3 regions of the [Clostridium] hylemonae DSM 15053 genome follow, and region 1 is predicted to be linked to each of the others. Evidence: predicted binding sites of a transcription regulator. Region 1 holds the regulator's gene; each other region holds the start of a gene.
The links. Region 1 encodes Rex, which represses fermentation and respiration genes when NADH is low (regulators of the CRP and FNR family bind a similar motif). Its sites were predicted from a motif close to ATTGTTAANTANTTAACAAT; they were not measured.
Positions count from the first base shown of each region.

Region 2: LAJLEIBI_RS12885 (phosphoenolpyruvate carboxykinase (ATP)) is a predicted target of Rex. The motif match lies at 2,807-2,826, and genes of this name have one in related genera.
Region 3: LAJLEIBI_RS12470 (glycerol dehydrogenase) is a predicted target of Rex. The motif match lies at 1,645-1,664, and genes of this name have one in related genera.

Region 1 covers NZ_CP036524.1:1,777,498-1,781,769, forward strand. Annotated here, with positions in the region: gene LAJLEIBI_RS08120 (ABC-F family ATP-binding cassette domain-containing protein) at 1-1,390, opposite strand, end outside; gene LAJLEIBI_RS08125 (redox-sensing transcriptional repressor Rex) at 1,544-2,194, shown strand; gene LAJLEIBI_RS08130 (bifunctional ADP-dependent NAD(P)H-hydrate dehydratase/NAD(P)H-hydrate epimerase) at 2,316-3,815, shown strand; gene alr (alanine racemase) at 3,816-4,272, shown strand, end outside.
Region 2 covers NZ_CP036524.1:2,760,866-2,765,137, forward strand. Annotated here, with positions in the region: gene LAJLEIBI_RS12875 (SpoIID/LytB domain-containing protein) at 1-736, opposite strand, end outside; RNA gene ssrS (6S RNA) at 785-966, opposite strand; gene LAJLEIBI_RS12885 (phosphoenolpyruvate carboxykinase (ATP)) at 1,059-2,750, opposite strand; gene LAJLEIBI_RS12890 (hypothetical protein) at 2,943-3,287, opposite strand; gene thrC (threonine synthase) at 3,302-4,272, opposite strand, start outside.
Region 3 covers NZ_CP036524.1:2,685,687-2,689,958, forward strand. Annotated here, with positions in the region: gene LAJLEIBI_RS12465 (hypothetical protein) at 1-494, shown strand, start outside; gene LAJLEIBI_RS12470 (glycerol dehydrogenase) at 519-1,622, opposite strand; gene LAJLEIBI_RS12475 (NADH-dependent [FeFe] hydrogenase, group A6) at 1,779-3,521, opposite strand; gene nuoF (NADH-quinone oxidoreductase subunit NuoF) at 3,537-4,272, opposite strand, start outside.

The sequences.
Region 1 (4,272 bases):
TTGCTTCCGAGAGCATGAGCTTGGCCAGTGACACACGTCCCCGCTCGCCGCCGCTTAAGTCCCCGATCATCTTGAACACGTCGTCGCCTGTGAAGAGGAAGGCGGCCAGCATATTGCGGATCTGCGTGTTTGTGAGATGCGGATAGTCGTCGGAGATCTCTTCAAAGATCGTCTTGTCCATGTGGAGCACGTGGTGTTCCTGATCATAGTATCCTATCTCTACATTGGTTCCGAGCGTAAAGGTCCCGCTGTCGGCAGGCACTACGTTGTTCAGTATCTTAAGAAGCGTCGTCTTGCCCGTTCCGTTGTCACCGATGACGGCAACATGTTCGCCTCTTTTTATCTCAAAGCTGACATCGGAAAACAGACGCTGGGACGGAAAGGACTTGCCCAGATGCTCCACGCTCAGCACATCATTTCCACTGATGCAGGACGGCTCCAGCGACAGATGTATCTCTGTGTTCGTCTCCTTTGGTTTTTCGACCGGCTGCAGTTTGGATAGCATTTTCTCGCGGCTTTCGGCCCGTTTGACAGATTTCTCCCGGTTAAAGGAGCGGAGCTTTTCGATCACTGCCTCCTGATGTTTGATCTCCTGCTGCTGGTTCATATATTCTTTCAGCTTCGCGTCCCGTATCATCTTTTTTTTCTCGGCATACTGGCTGTAATTGCCCATGTAGACGGAGAGTGTGCCAAGTTCGATCTCAAGCACCTTCGTCACGACTCTGTTCAGAAAATAACGGTCATGTGAGACGATAAGTACGGCGCCCTGATAATTTAACAGATAGGTTTCAAGCCATGCGATGGAGTTGAGGTCCAGATGGTTCGTCGGCTCATCCAGAAGAAGAATGTCAGGCTTTGTCAAAAGAAGCTTGCCGAGAGAGACCCTGGTTTTCTGCCCTCCGGACAGTGTGTCAACGCTCTTGGCAAAATCCGATTCGTCAAACCCGAGACCTTTTAAAACCCCGGTGATCTCACTTTCATAGGCATAGCCGTTGGCCCGCTCAAAGGCAGCGGTCAGACGGTTATATGTGTCAAGGCGCGCTTTTAAAGCATCTCCTTCGAGATGCTTTAATTCCAGTTCGATCGTGCGTATCTGGCGTTCGGTCTCGATGATATCCGCCTTTGCCGTCCTCACCTCTTCATATATAGTATTGCCGCCTGTCATTTCCTGGTGCTGTGCCAGATAGCCGAGCGTCTTTCCTTTTGTGAGTATGACTTCTCCGGCGTCAGCCGGAAGCTCGCCGACCATCATTTTCAGTATGGTCGATTTTCCGGCGCCGTTTGGCCCTACGAGGGCGGCTTTCTCATAGTCTTCTATATGAAAAGACGCATCTCTTACGATGACATCTTCTCCAAATGCTTTACTTATTCCGTGACATGCCAGTATCATAACTTCCTCCCACGCCGCGCCTGCAATGCTTCAAAAGCGGGCGCTGCTACCATTCATTATATCGAAAATAGGACAAAATACAACTAAAAGTTTGACTTTGAAGTGACAATTCTATATAATATTTTTTAGAACGTAACAGGAAGGTGAGTGCTAGTGGAAGAAAGAGAAATCTCTCAGGCGGTGATACGCAGGCTGCCAAGATATTACAGATATTTGGGGGAACTGCTGGAAAACGGGGTCGAAAGAATCTCCTCCAACGATTTGAGCAAGAGAATGAAAGTTACTGCATCTCAGATTCGTCAGGACCTTAACAATTTCGGCGGTTTCGGACAGCAGGGATACGGTTACAATGTAAAGTATTTATATACAGAGATAGGCAAGATTCTCGGTCTGGAGGAAGACCACAATATTGTCATCATCGGAGCAGGTAATCTGGGACAGGCGCTTGCCAATTATGCGGCTTTTGAAAAAAGAGGGTTTATCTTAAAGGGCATTTTCGATGTGAACCCGAGGCTGAACGGTGTTTCGATCAGAGGCGTGCCGATACGCATGATGGACGAACTCAAAGACTTTGTCCAGAATAATAATGTAGAGATCGCCGTACTTACGATTCCGAAGGAAAAGGCGATCGAGGTGGCAAACATGCTTGTAGAAAATGGTGTGCGCGCGATCTGGAATTTTGCGCATACCGATCTGAATCTGCCTGACCACATTATCGTCGAGAATGTTCACCTGTCTGAAAGCCTCATGAGGCTGTCTTACAATATCAGCCGTTACAACGATGAGCACAGCGGCAAAAAATAAGGAAGTATAAAAACGTGTAACGATGGGCATGTGAAGAACAGGCTTGTCTTTACACGTTCTTTTATATACCGGGGAGCTTTGGGTGAAAAAGGTTCCGGGAAAATAACAGGAGGTGAGAGGTATGAAATATTTACTGAATGCATCCCAGATGAAGCGCGCAGACGAGTATACGACCGGCCGGCTTCGGATTCCGTCACTGGAACTGATGGAGCGTGCCGCGGCCGGGTGTGTGGATCACATGGAAGAAAGCGGCCTGGACCTGACAAATGTGTGCGTAGTATGCGGGACCGGAAACAATGGCGGCGACGGCTTTGCGGCCGCAAGGATGCTGACAGAAAAAGGGCACAGGGTCACGGCTGTTCTCTGCGGGGAAGAAGAACACTGCACAAAGGAGACAAAGGAGCAGATAAAGCGGCTGAGGCAGACGGGCGCCGCAATCACTACGGAATTCAGGGAAGACAGCTACAGTGTGGTCATTGATGCACTGTTCGGCGTCGGATTAAACCGTGAGATCGAAGGAAAACGCAGGGAGCTTATTGACGCCATGAACCGCTCCGGGGGATTTAAGCTGGCGGTCGACATTCCGTCCGGCGTGTGCGCGGACAGCGGCGCTGTCATGGGGACTGCCTTTCGGGCGGACGCGACAGTGACGTTCCAGGAGATGAAGCTTGGCATGGAATTATATCCGGGAAAAGAGTATGCTGGTAAGACAGTGACAGTCAATATAGGGATAGATACGTCAGAGATAAAAAAGGAAAAAGACGCGGCATTTACGTATGAATGCGGTGAGTATAAAAGCCTGCTTCCGGTGCGCAGGGCGGATTCCAACAAAGGTACTTATGGCAGGGTGCTGGTCATCGCGGGAAGCAGGGGCATGTCGGGGGCGGCTTACCTGAATGCCAGAGCAGCGTATACGGCGGGCGCGGGACTCGTTCAGATCTATACGTCGGAGGATAACCGCGTGATACTGCAGACGCAGCTGCCCGAGGCCATCATCAGGACATATGACTTTTACGATGAAGTGGAATTGTTAAAGCTCCTGAACTGGGCTGATGTCGTAAGTGTCGGTTCAGGGATCGGAACGAGTGACAAATCACGAAAGATACTCAGGACGGTTATGGAGAATGTGGAGGTGCCGTGTGTGATAGACGCGGACGGACTGAATCTGATAGCAGACCATAAGAAGTATCTTGACCGGCTGAGGCATGAAAACTTTATATTCACCCCCCACATGAAAGAAATGTCCCGTATGACAGGCAAAGATATTCCGCAGCTGAGAGCGCGCAGAATAGAGATACTGCGTGAATTTGCAGAAGAGTACAGTGTCACGTGTGTGCTTAAGGATGCCCGGACAGTTACCATGCCTGCGGGAGGCCGTCCTTATGTGAATCTGTCCGGAAATGCATCTATGGCCAAGGCCGGTTCAGGTGATGTGCTCGCCGGTATAATTGCCGGTCTGCTCGCGCAGGGACTGGACCTGACAGACGCCGCAGTGCTTGGGACATATCTTCACGGCAGGGCGGGAGAACTGGCAAGCCGTGACAAGGGGAGTTACAGTGTCATGGCCTCTGACCTGATCGAATACACAGGGAGAGCCATGAAGGAAGAGGAGGACAGATAGATGAAAGCGTATAACAGAGTATGTGCCAGGATAGACCTGGATGCAGTGGAATATAATATAGAAATGATGAAGAATAACGTCCGGGACGGCGCAAAGATGCTCGGTGTTGTCAAGACAGACGGTTACGGACACGGTGCGGTACAGATCGCAAAGATGCTCTCGCCGAAGGATTATATGTGGGGATTTGCGGTTGCCACACTTGACGAGGCTGTTGTCCTTCGCCATGGAGGGATCGAAAAACCGATCCTCGTTCTCGGATGCATTTTCCCCGATCAGCGGGAGGATATGATAAAACACGACATCCGTATGACTTTGTACACCGAAGAAATGGCCCGCGAAGTGTCTGAGCTTGCGGTCAAAATAGGAAAGCAGGCATATATTCATATTAAGCTTGATACTGGAATGTCAAGACTTGGGTTCCTGATCGGGGAAGAAGCGGCGGACATCATAGAGCGCA
Region 2 (4,272 bases), 980 kb from region 1:
TTACATGCGCTTCATACTCCGGATATCCGTAGTCTGCCATCTGGCGGTAGGCATAACTTCTGGCGCAGACCGCCTGCACCTTCAGCGCCTCCAGTTCATACGAAGCCGGCATCTCACTCGGCACCACGCCGCACAGGTACGTCTCCACAGGCAGTTCATTTATGATGACAATCCCCTCAGCGGTAGTGCGCAGTTCGATCACACCGCTGTAGGAGGGAGTGCCGTAACCTCTTTTGATGCTTGACAGCGTGACCTTTCCCTCCTTTGCCTGTATACGTATAGTTCCTTTCTGAAATCTGGCGTCATCCGGCGCTATCGTAAGACTGTCCGGCTTATCCCAGTCTTCCTTTTCCTCTCCGCACGTAAGTGTCATCCCTTTGTCAGACGACACCGTCACAGCCGGATGGACAATATTGCTGTATCCGTTATCCATAATAAGGACGCGTATATTCGGATTATCTATGGCCGTTTTTTCTTCGCTTCGGCCGCCCTTTGATTCCTCTGACTTTTTTTCCTTTCCGGGCGTTCCTGTACCTTTTCTTATGTCTGTTCCCTTTAACGCCGACACGAGCCCGACTATAATAAACAAGGTGACGAGAATCGCCAGCCCGTAATACAGATATTTTTCTTTTCTTCTATGTCTCACATTATGTACCTCTTGTCCACCTGTTTTTTCTATATTTATGACAGCATCCGTAAAATAGACCGGAATGCAGAAAAAAATGAATTCCCCCATATCACAAAAAGACAGCCGTATTATCTACGACTGCCCTTTATCTTTTGTGAGTTCCCCAAAATGCCGGTTCCTGTATTTTGACTCCTAGCCGCAGCCAGGTGGGTGTCCGCATCTGTTTTTCTGTCTTCCCCTGCGTAATCGGGGGCCTGACATATTTCAGAGATATAAGAGTCCCGTTTAAAGTTTTGTAGGTTCAAAATTACAGGAGTTGTCGTGCATCCCAGGTTTTCCTAAAATCATTATACTCTATTATCTCTCGTTTTTCAACAAAAATGTGCCGGCTGTGACAGCTGGCACATTTTTACAATTTTATGAGGATTGATTAAGCCAGTTCTTCTACCAGTTTATTGAGTGCTGCAAGCGCCTCGTCCGGCAGTTTATCATAACCGTCTTTTGCTGTTGAGAACTTCTCTACTGCATTTACACGGTTGAGCATAGCGTTCTTAAGCTGGGCTTTGTAGTCTGCGTCATTCAGGTCAGGAACAAATCCTTCCCACTCCATGATCTCGATATCTTCAAATGGTCCCCACTGTTTAAAGTCTGCTCTTCTCTCTACGATAGCTTCGAGAATTCCAAGCGTATCCTTTGGCTGAACCTTCTTGCCCATGAAATCGCCTGTATTGACGATATAGCAGTCTACGTCTTTTTCTTCCACGAGCTTTTTGAACTTCTCATAGTCGTTAACAAGAGGATAGGTTCTGAACGGGTTAGCGTATGGCACGATACGCAGTGCGTTCAAGTCTGTGCCTGCCGCAACACGCTCTGCCGTGGATGTCTTTGTCGCAAGTGTCGCACCCATCACAGATGCAAGGGCGGAGCCTTTTAATTTTACTACCGGCGGAATGGTAGGATCCTTCATGATCCAGAAAATGGCATTGACAGGTGCGTCTATCTTGTCCACGCGGTTTGGTGACCACAGCTTGGACTTGATGGCGCGTCCGTTACCGTTTCTGATATCCTCTGTCACAAGCTGGATCTTTCCGTCCTCATCTAATGTCGCAGAACAGTTCTGCGCGGATAATAAGTATTTGTTATCTTCGCAGCCTGTAGGATAATCCGCTGTCTTGTCAAAGTATGTCGGCTCTAACGCTACGGAAGCACATGTATCTGTGTTGATGATGAACGCATCGTCGTGCAGCACTGTGATAGGATACTTACCGTTGTGCTTTGCGTGTGTAAGAGTAGATTTACCGGAACCTGAAAGTCCAAATACGGAAGCAACATATTTGGAACCGTCAGAAAGTGTGTATTCCTTCTGTCCGCCATGGCAGGAAGCGTATCCGTTTCTGTTGGCGATCGCCCACGCCATTGTAAGCGTACCTTTCTTGTGTTCTCCGAAGTATCTCATGCCGAGGATACAAGCACAGTTTTCGGCTGTGTCGAAATAGCAGAGAGTGAGAGGATCGCTCAGACAGCTGTAGTCAACGTCAGGACGGTCCTGCGGGAACCACTGAGGATCGGAGAAAATATAGATATCAGGCTCTTTTCCGTCTCCAACTGCTTTGGAATTTTTGTACATCTTTACATATTCATCAGACATATACTGGAAGTTCAGCATCCAGTTGTACATGATGTTCTCTTCTCCCTCTGGAATAAGAAGGTGTGCCTTTACCATGAACTCTGTATCAAGACCTACATATACGGTCGCGTGATACATCGTCTTCCAGCGTGATTCGTAAACAGCATCCATCGTCACCTTGTCAAGCTTTGCAGCATCCACTCCCGGTTCTCCCTTAATGCGGCGCGCGCCTGCGTAACGTCCTGTCACTGCACCGTCGTTGAACAACAGTACCCTTGCATCGCTGTCAAGACCAAATTCTTCTCCCCTATATACGGGCATATCTGTAACGATTGTTCCCGGTGAATTCTTCGCCAGGTTGTATGCCTCTTTTAATGTGTTAACCGGAACAACATTATTTCCATAAAATGCTGCTTCAATTATAGAGCGTGTTTTGGAAAAACCAGTTTTTCCGGCACCAATTTCACTGATCGGATAATATGCTTTTGTTGCCATGTCTCTTTTCCTCCTTAAAATTCCAAATTTGATTCATTATCTCATTTTTCAGAAGAAAAGTCAAGACTTTAACAATGTTTTAACGAAGGTTTTTTGTTTTTATCATTCATTTATCTCTGAATTGTTGTATGTATTGTGTATATAATTTCAAAAAATGCAGGATTACAAATATAATCCTGCATTTTTCACCCTTTAAACACCAAAATATTTTTTATTGCACTTGCGGACCGCCACAAAAAACCAGATAAGCGCAACCCATACAAGAGCGAACATTATCAAAAATAATATGCCGATACCGCCCATATAAGAATTGTACAGGTCGAGCGCCCCATATGCCGTTACGATAATGCCCAGCGTCAGAAGCGGAGCGGACATCTCCCTGCAGTAGGCGTCCACGTCCTTGCATTTTTTGAATCTTGCATCCTTCGGCAGCAAGATCGTCGTATTGATCTCCTTTTTTGTCTTCATCATGAAGAAGGCATACAGACAGTACAATCCGCATCCAAGCCCAAATATTCCAAATATTCCATCTAACATCTGTCACACCTCTACTATTGTATATTTAATATCTCTTTTACAGTAACTTCCATCTTATCCGCATCACACTCCGTTCGGTGGAGCACGTCCGCATCCAGGATATCCGCGATGGCGCGGGGCATCTCCACTCCGGAAACCTTTTTAAGCTCCTCCAGAAGGCGGAATTCATCTTCCTCCCCATATTTGCTGTCAATGGAGGTCATAACGCTTTTTACGAACTTGAACGGGCTGGCCGTCGAGACGATGAGACATTTGCCGCTGTCCCCGGAGGTCTTCCTGTATTCATCACACACGTATGATGCCACAGCCGTATGCGTATCCAGTACATACCCGGTTCCGTCCCAGATATGTCTGATCTGCCTGGACGTCTGCTCCTGCGTTGCGTATCCGGCTTTGAAGTCTTTCAGCTTCTCCTTCATCTCCTCTGTCAGCGTATAACTTCCCCCGCTTTTCAGCTCGCTCATGAATGCGGCCGTCTGTTCGGAATCTTCTCCTGTAACAAGGTAGATAAGGCGCTCCAGATTGCTGGAGATCAAAATATCCATGGACGGGGAGGTGGTGAGCACAAAGTCTCTGTTTCTGTCATATGTTCCCGTCCGGAAAAAGTCAAACAGCACCTTATTTTCATTGGAAGCACACACAAGATGGTCGATCGGCACTCCCATCTGCCTGGCGTAATATGCGGCCAGTATATTTCCGAAATTGCCTGTCGGGACGACTACGTTGATCTTCTCTCCTTCAGACAGCTCCTCACCCTCAAGCAGCTTTGCATACGCGTAAACATAATAGACGACCTGGGGGATCAGACGGCCGATATTGATCGAATTGGCGGAGGAAAACTGATATCCGTTTTCGGCAAGCTTTCCGGCAAGCTCTTCGTTCTCAAACATTTCTTTGACACCGCTTTGGGCATTGTCAAAGTTACCGTGTATTGCGACTACATCTACATTCTTCCCCTTCTGCGTGACCATCTGCAGCTCCTGCA
Region 3 (4,272 bases), 910 kb from region 1:
AAAAGTATTTCAGCTATATCATATCTCATGAAATGGGACATGTTCTACATGCATTACTGCATCCGGCTAAATTTAAAGTATTGTCAACCATCCTTAATACTCCTTCCCTTGAAACAATGAAGGTACCTCCAGAGATTCGCGGATTACTTGACTCAGCTCTTCCCGGAAGTTCCGGCTATGCCAAGGCGAATATACGGGAAGCCGTTGCGGAAATATATACCGCGTTGGTAAATGGTATCCAAATCCCCTCCACATTGTATGAGTGGTATTTAGAAAATGGAGGCATCTCCGTAAATCAAAATACGATCAATAAGGCAGGCACTCCTGTTCCAGCATTTATTGCCCGATTTATGAACACTTCCCTGCCCGGAAAAAATCACGTAGGACAGCCGGTAAAAGAAGCTGTCCTGGAAATATCCAAGGCTCTGGAAGCCGGAGAAGATATTTTACCTGTTCTGCGTACCTGGTATATTTCAAACGGAGGCCATGCTTAACTGCCAATGACCAAAGGGACTGGATTATACTCCTTCCTCTGCATAATGCCTTCCGATGGCATCTGCCGCCATGATCGCCGCATATACGTCTTCCGGTGTAACCTCAAACGGCATATTGCCAAGCGTATCTCCTTCTGCCGCGGCAAGCTTTGCCACTTCCATGATCTGATCCGGCTTCACTTCTTTTATCCCGAGCTGAGAAAGTGTGGTCGGAAGCCCTACGGCGCTGCAGAAATCCACCACCGTCTCAATCTCCTCGGAATCCGCGTTTTCAAGCACAAGCTGTACGAGTGTGCCGAAGGCTACTTTCTCCCCGTGGTACAGGGCATGTGTCTCTTCGATCACCGTCAGCCCGTTATGGACCGCATGGGCGCCGGCCAGGCCGCCGCTCTCAAATCCGATCCCGGACAGGTATGTATTCGCCTCGATCACATGCTCCACTGCTTTTGTACACACATTTTCCGTCACTGCCAGCGCCGCGCTGACGCCGTTCTCCAGAAGCGTCTCATAGCAGAGCCTGGCGAGCGCCATGGCTGCCAGCGTGCTCTTTCCGCCCACACAGTTCGCTGCGGAAGACTGCATGCACGCTCTCGCCTCAAAATATGTTGCCAGCGCGTCCCCCATGCCGGCCACGAGAAGTCTCGCAGGCGCCTTGCTCACCACTTCTGTATCCACGAGGACTACATTCGGGCTCGCAGGAAGGAAGAGATATTTCTCAAATACACCTTCGTCCGTATATATGACAGAGAGCGCGCTGCACGGCGCATCAGTAGATGCGATCGTCGGCACGATGATGACAGGCTTCCCCATGTAATGTGCAACTGCCTTTGCGGTGTCGTGGATCTTTCCGCCGCCGACACCGGCTATCATATCGCAGCCTGCTCCTTCTGCAGCCTTCATCACGCGGTTGATTTCATTCATACTGCACTCGCCGTTAAATACTTCGTAGACCGTTTCTACCCCTGTTCCTTCCTTTCCCGCCTGTATGGACGGCTCCACCCGCTTCTTTCCGGACGGACTCGTAAGGATAAACAGGCGGCTGCCGTAGCTGGCCGCATATTTGCAAAGGTTGTTAAGTTCTCCTTTTCCCTGAATATATCTGCCTGGACTGCCTATGATCTGTGCCATGGTATGTACCTCCTTTTAATGCTTCGTTATTTTTTTAACATATAGTAATTATACTGCTTCTCACAGATTTGTCAATATGATACATCCTGTCCTCTAAAAAAAGAACAGTGCTGAATGTGTCTCCACATCAGCACTGTATTGTTAACGTTATATTCTTTAATTTACTGTACGTTTCACATAGCTCGTATGTAATGTCTCATGAGCCTTATGGCTGCCCGGCTCGCCGAGGTATTCGTCATACAGCTTCTTGATGGCCGGATTTTCATGTGACTTACGGATCGGTTTTGCCGCATCATTGTTATACAGCACACTTGCGCGGATCCCGCGCACATCTGTGAAATTGCGCACATCGCCGGATACCTGGGGCTGTCCGCCTCCGTTTACACATCCGCCCGGACATCCCATTATCTCTATAAAGTGGTAGTCCGCTTCCCCTGATTTTACTTTGTTCAGAAGCGTCCTTGCATTGTTAAGTCCGGATGCGACTGCCACCTTCACATCCATGCCCGCCACATTGTAAGATGCCTCTTTGACACCTTCTGTACCGCGGACATCCGTAAAGTCCAGATTAGCCAACTCTTCGCCTGTGAGAACTTCAACTGCAGTACGCAGCGCAGCCTCCATAACACCGCCGGTAGCGCCGAAGATCACGGCCGCACCTGTCGATTCTCCCATCGGGTCGTCGAATTTTTCATCCGGCAGCACCGTAAATTCTATACCGCAGCGCTTGATCAGCCTTGCGAGCTCTCTGGTCGTGATCGCGATATCCACGTCCGGAACTCCGGCTGCATCCTGATCGTCACGTCCGATCTCAAACTTCTTGGCCGTACATGGCATCACGCTGACGGAAACGATCTTCTTCGGGTCAATGCCCTCTTTCTCCGCAAAGTATGTCTTCAGCATAGCGCCGAACATCTGCTGCGGTGATTTACAGCTGGACAAATGCTCTGTCATATCAGGGAAGTAATGCTCGCAGTATTTGATCCATCCGGGTGAACAGGATGTGATGAGCGGCAGTACCCCGCCGTTTTTCACTCTGTCGAGAAGCTCTGTGGCTTCTTCCATGATCGTGAGATCGGCCGCCCAGTCAGTATCAAAGACCTTGTCAAATCCGACTCTTCTGAGCGCTGCTGCCATCTTGCCTTCTACATCCGTACCCATCGGGTAACCGAACTCTTCACCAAGCCCCGCCCGGACAGAAGGAGCTGTCTGTACAACAACATATTTGTCAGGATCTGCGATGGCATCGAGGATCTGCTGTGTGTAATCCTTCTCATATAAGGCTCCGGTAGGACAGACTGCGATACACTGTCCGCAGGATACACAGCTCGTTTCTCCGAGTCCCATCTCAAAAGCAGAACCGATCATCGTATCAAATCCACGGTTATTGGCGCCGATAACGCCGATTCCCTGTGTCTTTTCACACGTTGCAACACAACGGCGGCAGAGAATACATTTATTGTTGTCACGTACCATATGGGCTGCGGATTCATCCAGATCATAATGCGTCATATCGCCCTCATAATAATCTGCATCATCCACGCCGTATTCTTTACATAACTGCTGAAGTTCACAGTTACCGCTGCGCACACATGACAGACATTTCTGGTCATGGTTGGAAAGCAGCAGCTGAAGTGTTCTTCTTCTGGACGCGATGAGCTGAGGAGTGTTTGTAAACACTTCCATCCCTTCATTGACCGGGTGCACACACGCCGCGACCAGGTTTCTTGCTCCCTTCACCTCAACGATACACATACGGCAGGCTCCGATCTCGTTGATCTCCTTCAGGAAACACAGCGTCGGGATCTTGATTCCGGCCAGCCGGGCTGCTTCAAGGATAGTAGAACCGGCAGGAGCGGATACGTCGAGTCCATTAATTTTAAGATTAATATTTTCCATATTCTCCATCCTCCATTACTCTTTGTAAATAGCACCGAAACGGCATTTTTCCATACATGCTCCACACTTGACACATTTATCCTGATGGATAACATGTGGTTCTTTGACCGCGCCGCTGATCGCATCATTCGGACACGTTCTCGCACATAACGTACATCCCTTACACTTGTCGGCATCGATCTTGTAAGAGAGAAGCGCCTTACAGACACCGGCCGGACATTTCTTATCTACGATATGCGCCACATACTCGTCTCTGAAATAGCGCATTGTAGAAAGTACAGGGTTCGGCGCCGTCTGCCCAAGTGCACAAAGAGAATTGGTTTTCAGATGGGCTGCCAGCTCTTCCAGCTTATCCAGGTCTTCCATTGTTCCCTGGCCGTTCGTGATCTTTTCCAGTATCTCGAGCATACGCCTTGTGCCTACACGGCATGGCGTACATTTGCCGCATGACTCATCGACCGTAAATTCAAGGAAGAACTTGGCGATATCTACCATACAGTTATCTTCGTCCATGACGATCAGTCCGCCGGAACCCATCATAGAACCGATGGCGATAAGATTGTCATAGTCGATCGGCACGTCAAAATGTTCCGCAGGGATACATCCGCCGGAAGGTCCGCCCGTCTGCGCGGCCTTGAACTTCTTCCCGTTCGGGATGCCTCCGCCGATCTCTTCTACTATTTCCCGGAGGGTAGTTCCCATCGGGATCTCTACCAGTCCTGTGTTGTTTACTTTACCGCCGAGGGCAAAT